Regions from separate parts of the Pantoea vagans genome, predicted to be linked through region 1. Evidence: predicted binding sites of a transcription regulator. Region 1 holds the regulator's gene; the other holds the start of a gene.
The links. The regulator PurR, encoded in region 1, represses purine synthesis genes. The targets are predictions, from matches to a motif close to CANGCAAACGTTTGCNTG.

Region 1 (6,062 bases):
TGCGTCGCAAATGAAATATATCCTGCATAAAGGCTTTGTGGGCATCGACGGCATCAGCCTTACGGTTGGGGATGTGACGAAAAGCAAATTCTGCGTGCACCTGATTCCGGAAACGCTGGAACGCACCACGTTGGGAGCCAAAAAGCTGGGGCATAAGGTCAACATTGAGATCGACCCGCACACGCAGGCGATTGTCGAAACCGTTGAGCGCGTATTGGCGCAACGTGAAGCAGCAGCGTTAGCTCACCTCGACGACGCGGAATAAGAGAGAAAAAAGGCGCCCGCGGCGCCTTTGTTTTTTGCTTCACGCACAATCAACGTGCTACACGCAAACCGCCATCCTTCCCGCGACTGAATACCACCTGCCACAGCTGAATATCACGCGCACGGAAAGCACCCGCGCAGGCGTTGAGATAGTAGCTGAACATGCGTTTGAAACGGTCGCCGTACTTCTCTGACAGCTGCGGCCAGGCCGCCTGGAAACGTTCATACCAGGCCATTAACGTGGTGTCATAGTCAGCGCCAAAGTTGTGCCAGTCTTCCATAATAAAATGTTTCTCGCTGGCATCAGCAATTTGACGCACAGAAGGCAGGCAGCCATTCGGGAAAATGTATTTATCAATCCACGGATCGACATTCATATCCGTGGTGATGGCACCAATGGTATGCAGTAAAAATATGCCGTCTGGTTTGAGGTTGCGATCAGCGACGTCAAAATAAGTGGCATAGTTTTTCGGCCCCACGTGCTCGAACATCCCAACAGAAACAATACGGTCAAATTGCAGATTCAAATCGCGGTAGTCTTGCAACAGAATGGTGACATCCAGGCCTTCACAGCGCTGCTGGGCCAGTTTCTGCTGCTCAGCGGAAATGGTGACGCCATGAACTTTCACGCCATAGTGACGCGCGGCAAACTCCGCCAGTCCACCCCATCCGCAACCGATATCCAGTAGTGTCATACCCGGTTCGAGCTGCAATTTGCGGCAAATCATATCTAATTTGGCGTATTGCGCCTGTTCAAGCGTCTCCGCATCTTTCCAGTAACCGCAGGAATATTGCATGAAAGGATCGAGCATCAGCGAAAAAAGGTCATTGCCCAGATCGTAATGTTCTTTACCAACAATCCATGCGCGTTTTTTCGACTGTAAATTGGTCAATCGCGCGGCAGCAATGCGCAACGTATCCTTGAAATGGTGAGGCAGTTGTTTGTCCAGATGTTGTTTCAGTACGCGATGGAAAAATACATCCAGCTGTTCGCAATCCCACCAGCCGTCCATATAACTCTCACCTAAACCCAACGATCCTTCTTGCAAAACACGTTTGAAAAAATCAGGGTGCTTAACCTGAATATCCCAGGGGCGTGTGCCATTGATGGTAACATCAGCGCGTTCCAGTAATTCGCTGACGATACGAAACCAGTGGTTTTCTTCAAGGCTCACTTCTTCTATACACGATGAACTCATAGCTTCTCCATCACCTTTCCGATTTGAACCTGAGGAAATAATAGTCAATTTCCCCAGGCCTGTGAGAGAACTCACGGAAAATCCGTGCGCCACATAGCCGACGTTTTACAGAGGTATGAATCTGAATAGAAATGTCTGGCACAAATCAGGAGAGGAAGATCGTGCAGACGCCATCCCAGCGACAGAGTCGCTTAAAATTAATACAATTATGTTATTGATTTGTTACGGAAATGCTGACCCACCGAGTATATGCTCACGTGGGGCAATATTCAACGAGTTATCGTTAGTATGCTAACGAAAGTTATTTCGTTAGTGATTATCTTCGCAGGGACGAGAGTTGTGAGCAACATCACTTTGTGCGCAAGGCGAACGCTGCCAGATAAAGCCAGCCCATGCCAGCACGACCGTCGCCACCATCACCAGGGTCGTATTGTGCAGCGCTTGTGCTAATCCGGCGGATACCAGCAGGCTGGCAATAAAGCACAGGCCGAGTTGAAACAGGTTCTGTAAACCCGCCGCTTTACCTGTGGCCTGAGGGAAGGGGGCCAAAGCACTGGCAACCACTATCGGGTAAATCGCGCCATTCGCCAGTGCCATGCCGCAGAAAGGCAACAATAATGCCACCAATGATGGCGCAGGCAGCATGGCGACCACAAACAGACTGAGGATGCTCAGGCTATAAACCACCAGCAGCCATGGAAGAAGCTGCGCACCCTGATAACGATTGAGCAGCGCGCGGCAGCCGAAGCCACCAATCAGAAAAGCAATGGTCTGTGGGATATAGCTCAAGCCAATGTCTGCGGGTGTTAACCCTGCTGAGGCGAGAATAAAAGGTGAACCGGTTAGCCACGCGAAAAAACTGGCAGAACAGGCTGAGTAAATCAGCACGTTGCCACTGTATACGCGGGTCTTCAGCAGCGTGAGCCAGCCAGGTTGCGCAACCTTTGCAGCCTGACCCTTTTTGCGGGCAGTCAGTTGCAGGGTGCCAATGAGCAGCAAAACGGTGATCGCTGTGAGCGCGATAAAAATACTGCGCCAATGGAAGTGTCCCATTAGCCAGGCACCCAGCAATGGGGCTAAAGCTGGCGAAAGCGCGACCAGAGGCATGATGGTGGCAAACACTTTGTTGGCTTGTGCTTTCGGGTAGCGATCCACCACCAGTGCCTGCCAGCTCACGGCCGCCGCACAGACGCCCACAGCCTGTACGAAACGCAATGCCAGCATCAGGTTGACGTCTGTTACCCACAACATGCCAAGGCAGCCCAAGGCGAAAAGCGTCAATCCTGCCAACAGAATCGGTTTACGACCAAAGCGATCCGACAAGGGGCCCCAAAACACCTGCGCACAGGCAAATCCACCGAGAAACAGGCTAAGGCTGGCGCTGATCGTACCCGGAGCCGTGGCAAAATCGCGTTGCATGTCACCAAAAGCGGGCAGATACATATCCGTGGCGAGAAAGCCGAGCATACTCAGCAAGGCAAGGTAGGGCAGAAATCCTTTTGAAGACAACATAGTGATTCTCATTGGCAGATTGAACGCCGGGGAGTGTAAAAGAGTGCGTTGCGGTTTGTGAAACGCTAATATTTGCAACCTGCTGTTAAAAATTTTGAAGGCAAATACATGTGGTCTGAGTATGCACTGGAAGTAGTAGATGCGGTGGCGCGCAGCGGCAGTTTCAGCGCGGCAGCGCAAGAGTTGCATCGTGTGCCTTCTGCCGTCAGCTATACCGTCAGGCAGCTGGAAACCTGGTTAGCGGTTCCGTTGTTTGAACGCCAGCATCGTGAAGTCGTCTTAACACCAGCTGGAGAGCACTTTGTCCGTGAAGGGCGATCTGTTATCAAAAAAATGCTTGCAACGCGCAGGCAGTGCCAACAGTTGGCGAACGGCTGGCGCGGACAGTTGAGCATCGCGGTGGACTGCATCGTCAAACCCCAGCGCACCCGACAACTGGTGAAAGATTTTTACCGTCATTTCCCGGATATGGAGCTGATTATCAGCTACGAAGTGTTCAACGGTGTCTGGGATGCGCTGGCCGACGGGCGTGTTGATGTCGCTATTGGCGCAACGCAGGCGGTTCCGGTTGGCGGGCGTTTCGCCTTTCAGGATATGGGGGCCTTAAACTGGCGTTGCGTTGTCAGTCCCGATCATCCGTTGGTCAACAATACAGAATTAAATGATGAAATATTGCGTGCCTGGCCATCGCTGGTGCTGGAAGATACGTCTCGCGCATTACCCAGACGTATGACCTGGACCCTGGACAATCAGCGGCGTTTGGTGGTGCCGGAGTGGGAAACCGGAATGGATTGTTTGCAGGCGGGATTGTGTGTCGGCATGGTGCCAGGGCATTTAGCGCGGCCACTGTTGGATCAAGGCACGCTGGTGGAATTGCCACTGCCGCAGCCGTTTCCTGACAGCCCTTGCTGTGTCAGTTGGTCAGAGCAGCGAGCATCACCCGCGTTGGATTGGCTTCTGGCTTATCTGGGTGATGCAGAGACGCTGAACCACGAATGGCTCAGCGAAACGCGAGGTTAGCGGCGATAGTCGCGGAATGGGCCATCGGCAACGGAGCGGCGCTCAATCAAGGTCGGTTGAACCTCAATCGTTTGTGGCTCTTCACGCTTGCTGGTGATGCGATCCAGCAACATTTCGAGCGCTTTCTCACCCAACTCAGCCTTCGGTTGGTGCACGGTGGTGAGCGCTGGTGTGAAAAAGCGCGCGTTGCGCACGTTATCGTACCCGATCACGGAAATATCTTGCGGGACGCGCAAGCCCATCTCATCGGCTGCGCAAATCGCACCCATTGCCATGATATCGCCACCACAGAATACGGCAGTTGGACGCTGTTTCTGATTCAAGATTTGTTGCATCGCCTGATAGCCTGAATCGGGTTCAAAATCACCCTGCACAATCCACTCTGGCCGCACCGTGACCCCGGCTTCATTCATTGCCTGCAAGAAGCCAGCGTGGCGTCCACCGCCCGTGTTGCGTTCAAGTTGTCCCGGGATCGCGCCAATATCGCGGTGACCACGTTCGATCAAATAGCGCCCAGCCAAATAACCGCCATGGAAAGCATTGTCCTGCACGGTATCGGTAAAGTCACCGCGCGAAGCACCCCAGTCCATCACCACCATCGGGATATTGCGATTCTCCTCCAGCATTTGCAGCAGGTCATCTGGGTATTCGGAGCACATGACCAACAGACCATCGACGCGCTTCTGCGCCATCATCGAGAGATAAGCACGCTGCTTTTGCAGGTCGTTGTGCGCATTGCCAAGGATTAATGTGTAGCCGCGCTCGAAGCAGTGATTCTCAACCGCTTCAATGATCTCAGCAAAGTAGGGAGCTTCACTTGAAGTCGCCAGCAATCCCAATGTCTTGGTGTGATTGACCTTCAAACTGCGCGCAACGGCGCTGGGGGAATAGTGCAATTCTTTAATTGCTTCCCAAACGGCGTTACGCGTCTCTTCTGCGACAAAACGCGTTTTGTTGATGACATGCGAAACCGTGGTGGTGGAGACACCCGCGCGTTTTGCTACATCTTTAATTGTGGCCATGAAAAAGGTACTCCCCGGCTTATCGCAACGTACTGATAAGTATATTGTTAAACGTTTGCGTCTGCGAAGGGTTTTGCACCCGAAAATTTGGGTCAACGCTGCCTGTTCAGGCAGGAAAAATCGCTTCAGCAGGCTGTAAATACAGCATGCGCAAAATGGGTTGCGCAACGAAAGGCGGCGATTCTAGCAAGCTGGCGCGGATAACACGAGATTTTTGCCTGACGCTGTGCGAAAATTGTTTTAACCCTAATAAAAGTGTGACTAAGGAGTAGTGATGAGTACAGATCTGAAGCTGGCCCTGATGACCACGGTTGGCGCACTGTTAATGATTATTGCGTTCAGCTTTACGGCCATCCTGCATTAAACAAAAGCGTATAAAAAAAGCCGGTGCTGTGAAAGCATCCGGCTTTTTTTATACGTTGCGCAACGACTAACGAATGGTTTTCGGCGTCATCATGCGGCGTGCACCAACATAATGCTTCTCCCAGTAATCCTCACCCAACGCACTAATCTGAATGTCTTTACCGGTCCGCGGTGACTGAATAAATTTACCGTTACCAAGGTAGACACCTACGTGATCGGCAGTGCCACGATTATTAATACGGAAGAAGACTAAATCGCCTTTTTCGAGCATCTGACGCTTAATCGGCGCGGCATCATGCAAGTGATACATCTCATTCGCAGTGCGCGGGAATTTGTATTTGACTAAATCTTTGTAGGCGTACCACACCAGACCACTGCAGTCGAAACCTGTATTCGGCGAGGTGCCACCCCACTGATAAGGTTTGCCCAACTGGCCCATCAATTTGGTCATCGCTGTTTCACGCGCCTTTTGATAACGCTGGCGGTGTGATTTGCTCATGCGAATGCCGGTCAGCTCCAGCGCTTCATCATCGACTTCACGCGTTTTTTTGGCTAAGCGTTGATGGCCATATTTCTTTGCTGGCGATTTCAGCAGGGATTTCTTACGGGTGGTTTTGTGCAGCGCGGTTTCTGTCTTGCTTTGCTTCTTCAGCTTGAGTTTTTGCACCGTAGTAGACAGGCG
Region 2 (6,062 bases), 600 kb from region 1:
CGTTTCGCCAACTCTATCTTCGTAAATAACTGGGATAACCGCACCATCGACCACGTGCAGATTACCGTGGCAGAAGAGGTGGGTATCGAAGGCCGTTGGGGTTACTTCGATAAAGCGGGCCAGATGCGCGACATGATTCAGAACCACCTGTTGCAGATCCTGACCATGATCGCCATGTCACCGCCATCCGACCTCAGCGCGGATGCGATCCGTGATGAGAAAGTGAAAGTGTTGCGTTCACTGCGCCGCATCGACCAGACCAACGTGCGTGACAAAACCGTGCGCGGTCAGTACACCGCCGGCTTTGTGCAAGGCAAAAAAGTGCCGGGTTATCTGGAAGAAGAGGGTGCGAACAAGCAGAGCGCCACTGAGAGCTTCGTGGCTATCCGTGTGGATATCGACAACTGGCGTTGGGCGGGCGTGCCGTTCTACCTGCGTACCGGTAAGCGTTTGCCGACCAAATGCTCTGAGGTTGTGGTTTACTTCAAAAACCCAGAGATGAATCTGTTCAAAGACTCCTACGCTGAACTGCCACAGAACAAGCTGACGATTCGTCTGCAGCCGGACGAAGGCGTAGATATCGAGATCCTGAACAAAGTGCCGGGTCTGGATCACAAACACAAACTGCAGACCACCAAGCTGGATCTGAGCTACTCCGAAACCTTCAACCAGTCACATCTGGCGGATGCTTACGAGCGCCTGCTGCTGGAAACCATGCGCGGCATTCAGGCACTGTTTGTGCGCCGTGATGAAGTGGAAGCGGCGTGGGGCTGGGTGGATTCGATCATTGATGCGTGGAACGCCGATGCTGATGCGCCTAAACCTTATCAGGCTGGAACCTGGGGCCCTGTGGCCTCTGTCGCGATGATCACCCGCGATGGTCGTTCCTGGAATGAGTTTGAGTAATCGTTAAAAATGAAGCCCGCTCAGTGCGGGCTTTTTTGTACCCAAAATTCATTCTTCTTAAAATTGAACCAGAGTTTCAAAAAATTTTGATATCCGATAGACGCCACTCCAGCCAATCTTGTATGGTAGAGCCAAATTATTGACAGCGTGGCGTAAGCCGCGCTGATGCCACTAAGGAAACGTGATGAAGAACTGGAAAACAAGTGCTGAACAGATCATGACAACTGGCCCGGTTGTGCCGGTGATTGTGGTCAACAAACTGGAACACGCGGTGCCGATGGCTAAAGCGCTGGTGGCCGGTGGTGTACGTGTGCTGGAAGTGACGCTGCGTACCCCCGTGGCCATGGACGCACTGCGTGCCATGATCAAAGAAGTGCCGGAAGCGATTGTCGGTGCGGGCACGGTGATCAACACCCAGCAGTTGAAAGAAGTCACTGATGCCGGTGCGCAGTTCGTTATCAGCCCTGGTTTAACCGAACCCTTGTTAAAAGCCGCCGTTGAGGGCCCTGTGCCGCTGATCCCTGGTATCAGCACCGTGTCTGAGCTGATGCTGGGCATGGATTATGGCCTGCGCGAGTTTAAATTCTTCCCGGCCGAAGCCAATGGCGGGGTAAAAGCCTTGTCAGCGATTGGTGGTCCGTTCCCGCAGGTGCGCTTCTGCCCAACCGGCGGCATCTCTCCCGCTAACTATCGTGATTACCTGGCACTAAAAAGCGTGCTCTGCATTGGTGGGTCTTGGCTGGTGCCAAATGATGCACTGGAAAGTGGTGACTGGGATCGTATTACGCGTCTGGCGCGCGAAGCGGTTGAAGGGGCAAAATAATGGCGTTGCGGGGGTGGCCTGAGTGCCGCCCCCGCAATGATTAACCTTCGACCTTCACAGCAGCCGCGCTGGCTATCGCGCGGGCAATGGCGTCATCGGTATTGTCACCGGTCGCCAGAGCCACACCCAGACGGCGCTGACCCGCAATTTCCGGTTTACCGAACAGGCGCAGCTGTAGACCCGCACCTAATGCCGCTTCGATATTCACGAACTGCACGTTCTGGCTGTCTAGCTGTGGCAGGATCACCGCCGATGCCGCTGGGCCATACTGGCGAATCCCGCCGATAGGCAATCCGAGGAACGCACGCACATGCAGCGCAAACTCTGACAGATCCTGGGATATCAGGGTCACCATGCCGGTATCGTGTGGACGTGGCGAGACTTCGCTGAACACCACCTCGTCACCACAGACAAACAGCTCGACGCCAAACAGGCCGTAACCGCCTAATGCCTTGACCACCTTCGCAGCAATATCCTGAGCGCGTTGCAGTGCCAGCTCGGTCATCTGCTGCGGCTGCCAGGATTCACGGTAATCGCCATCTTCCTGACGATGCCCAATCGGTGCGCAGAAGTGGATACCATCCACTGCGCTGATGGTCAGCAGAGTGATTTCAAAATCAAATTTCACCACACCTTCAACAATCACGCGACCCGCACCCGCACGACCACCTTGTTGCGCGTAATCCCAGGCTTTCTCCAGCTGGCTGGCTTCACGGATGAAGCTCTGGCCTTTGCCAGATGAGCTCATAACAGGCTTAGCGATGCACGGGAAGCCGATGTCGTGAGCAGCAGCGACAAAGTTCTCTTTGCTATCGGCAAACTGATAAGTTGAAGTCGGCAGGGACAACTCTTCGGCGGCCAGACGACGAATGCCTTCGCGGTTCATGGTCAAACGCGCAGCGCGTGCGGTAGGCACCACTTTCTGGCCCTGTGCTTCCAGTTCCAGCAGCTTTTCAGTTGCGATGGCTTCGATTTCTGGCACCACGAAGTGCGGCTTCTCCAGCGCGATTAATGCTGCCAGCGCATCGCCATCCAGCATATTGATCACATGGCTGCGGTGAGCAACGTGCATCGCAGGGGCATCGGCATAACGATCCACGGCGATCACTTCCACACCCAGACGCTGACACTCCAGCGCCACTTCTTTGCCCAATTCGCCTGAACCTAACAGCATCACGCGCGTTGCGGCAGGGCGCAGCGCGGTTCCTAGAGTCGTCATAATTTCACCTTAGCAGTCAAAATGCGCGCGCAGTATATACGAAAACGTTTGCGTACTCACGCATTCGCCTCATTCAGGTTTGCCATACTTTTCTCGCTCTGACGTTAACTGACACAAGCTGCGGCAGCATAGAAACCGGAAACTTAAACGGGAGTTAAACGATGAGCAATTGGTTGCAGCAGATCCAATCGGTGCTGGCGAAAAAAGGCGGCGAGGGAAAATCCGGTGGTTTAAGCGATATGTTGGCACCCGGTGCGCTGGGCGGCCTGGCGGGATTGTTAGTGGCCAGCAAATCGACCCGTAAGCTGCTGACCAAATACGGTGGTAAAGCGTTGCTGGTGGGCGGCGGCGCGGCGGCGGGTGCGGTGCTGTGGAACAAATACAAACAGCGCGTGCGGGAGACACATCAGGATGAACCGGGATTTGGTCAGTTGCAGACGCCAGTTGATCAACGCGCAGAGCGGCTGGTGACGGCCCTGGTGTTCGCGGCCAAAAGCGATGGGCATATTGATGACCGTGAACGCGCGGCCATCGAACAGAATATCCATCAGGCGGGCTATGGCGCGCAGGCGGAAGCGTTAATTCAACAGGCGATGAATCGCCCGCTCGATCCCCAATGGCTGGCTGCTGATGTGAAAAACGAAGAAGAAGCGCTGGAACTTTACTTCCTGAGTTGCGCCGCCATTGATGTCGACCACTTTATGGAGCGTAGCTATCTCTCCGCGCTGGGTGATGCGCTGAAGATCCCACAAGATGTACGCGAAGGCATTCAGCGCGATATTGAGGCAGAAAAAGCCGCGTGAGGCGGTAGGGCCAAAGAAAATTTGCCCTTTGAGCAACACACTCCCAGGTTGATGAGCAGGCTGGGGCCGCATCGGGGCACGAGGACCGCCAGCTCCGATGCGGCTCCAGACGGCGTGACCGCCAGTTGTTGTACTTCCTGTGCGCTGATGCTTGGCTTCCTGAGTGATAAGTGCCACGCTTGCTGGATGCTGTTATTCAGGGAAAGGAGCCAAGATGCACCAGCCACAAGCGAAAAAAATCCCCCATGTGATGAACCTGCACGGTGAAATGCGTACCGATAACTACTATTGGTTGCGTGATGACGATCGTGAAAATCCTGAAGTGCTGGACCATCTGCATGCCGAAAATGCCTACGGCAAGGCGATGATGGCTTCACAAAACAACCTGCAAGAGCGGGTGTTGAAGGAGATCGTTGATCGTATTCCACAGCAGGATCACTCAGTGCCCTATGTGAAAAACGGTTATCGCTACCAAAGTCGTTATGAAGTGGGCAACGAATATCCACTCTATTTTCGCCAGGCCTTAGATGCGCCAGCCGATGAACCCTGGCAACTGCTGATTGACGGTAATCAGCGTGCCTCGCATAGCGATTTTTACACCATGGGAGCGCTGGCGATCACGCCAGACAATGAAGTCATGGCGTTAGCCGAGGATTTCCTGTCACGCCGTCAGTACGGCATACGCTTTCGCAATCTGCAAAGTGGTAGCTGGTATCCCGAAGTGCTGAGTGAGGCATCTTCAAGCGTGGCGTGGGCGAATGATTCACGCACGCTCTACTACGTGCGCAAGCATCCGAAAACCTTGCTTGCCTACCAGGTATGGCGCCATGAACTGGGTCATCCACAATCAGACGACCAACTGGTGTATGAAGAGCAGGATGAAAGTTTCCATCTCAGCGTGCACAAAACCACCTCCGAGCATTTCATCCTGATTGCGCTCTACAGCACCACCACCAGTGAAATCCAGCTGATTGATGCCGAATATCCCGATGCGCAGCCACAGGTATTTTGCCCACGCCGTCGCGATCACGAATACAGCCTCGATCACTACAATCATCAGTTCTATATCCGCTCCAATCGTGATGGCAAAAACTTCGGTTTGTATCGCAGCGCATGGCTGGCGGAAAACCGCTGGCAAGCCATCATTCCAGCGCGTGATAACGTGGTACTGGAAGATTTCCAGCTGTTCCGCCACTGGCTGGTAGTTGAAGAGCGCCAGCGCGGCGTGAACACGTTACGACAAATCAACTGGGAAACACAGGAAAGCATTGGAATTGCTTTTGACGACCCCGCGTATGTCACTTGGTTGGCTTACAACCCCTCGCCAGAGAGCGACACTTTGCGCTATGGCTACTCTTCCATGACCACGCCAACCACGCTGTTTGAGCTCAACATGGAAAGTGGCGAGCGGCGGGTACTGAAACAGACGCCGGTTCCGGGTTTCAACTCTGACGACTATAAAAGCGAGCACCACTGGATCACCGTGCGCGATGGCACTGAGGTGCCGGTTTCGCTGGTTTATCATCGTAAACACTTCAAACCAGGCAGCAATCCGTTACTGGCTTACGGCTATGGCGCTTATGGCAGCAGCATGGATGCCAGCTTCGGCACCAGCCGGATCAGTTTGCTGGAACGCGGGTTTGTCTACGCGATTATCCACGTGCGCGGCGGCGGTGAGTTAGGGCAGCAGTGGTACGACGATGGTCGACTCAAGCACAAGATGAACAGCTTCACCGACTTCATTGATGTCACCGAGGCGTTGGTGGCGAAAGGATACGGTAATCCGCAGCAGCTCTATGCCATGGGCGGTAGCGCGGGTGGTTTATTGATGGGCGGCGTCATTAACCTTGCACCGGCGTTGTTCCACGGCGTGGTGGCGCAGGTGCCGTTTGTGGATGTGGTAACCACCATGCTGGACCCCTCAATACCGCTCACCACCGGCGAATACGATGAGTGGGGCAATCCCGAGCAGGAAGAGTATTACCACATCATTCGGCAATACAGTCCGTATGACAACATCGAAGCCAAAGCCTATCCGCATTTGCTGGTGACAACCGGCCTGCACGATTCCCAGGTGCAGTACTGGGAACCGGCGAAGTGGGTGGCAAAACTGCGTGAGTTAAAAACCAATGACACGCTGCTGCTGCTGTGTACCGAGATGGATTCGGGGCATGGCGGCAAATCTGGACGCTTTAAGGCTTACGAAGGGGTGGCGCAGGAGTTCACCTTCCTGATTGGCCTGGCGCAGGGCAGTTTGCCAGACCGCGTCGATTACTGATCGCTCTTGACGTACTTGCGTAGCGCCTGCCTT

Region 2: the regulator PurR is predicted to act here: its motif matches at 2,986-3,003, upstream of purT (formate-dependent phosphoribosylglycinamide formyltransferase).

Annotation. Positions count from the first base shown of each region.
Region 1 is NZ_CP011427.1:2,212,634-2,218,695, reverse strand. It holds gene LK04_RS10305 (riboflavin synthase) at 1-265, shown strand, start outside; gene cfa (cyclopropane fatty acyl phospholipid synthase) at 315-1,463, opposite strand; gene punC (purine nucleoside transporter PunC) at 1,773-2,975, opposite strand; gene punR (DNA-binding transcriptional activator PunR) at 3,084-3,995, shown strand; gene purR (HTH-type transcriptional repressor PurR) at 3,992-5,017, opposite strand; gene LK04_RS20550 (YnhF family membrane protein) at 5,292-5,381, shown strand; gene LK04_RS10280 (C40 family peptidase) at 5,448-6,062, opposite strand, start outside.
Region 2 is NZ_CP011427.1:1,614,670-1,620,731, forward strand. It holds gene zwf (glucose-6-phosphate dehydrogenase) at 1-906, shown strand, start outside; gene LK04_RS07470 (bifunctional 4-hydroxy-2-oxoglutarate aldolase/2-dehydro-3-deoxy-phosphogluconate aldolase) at 1,091-1,729, shown strand; gene purT (formate-dependent phosphoribosylglycinamide formyltransferase) at 1,770-2,948, opposite strand; gene LK04_RS07480 (tellurite resistance TerB family protein) at 3,110-3,751, shown strand; gene LK04_RS07485 (prolyl oligopeptidase family serine peptidase) at 3,966-6,029, shown strand; gene exoX (exodeoxyribonuclease X) at 6,023-6,062, opposite strand, start outside.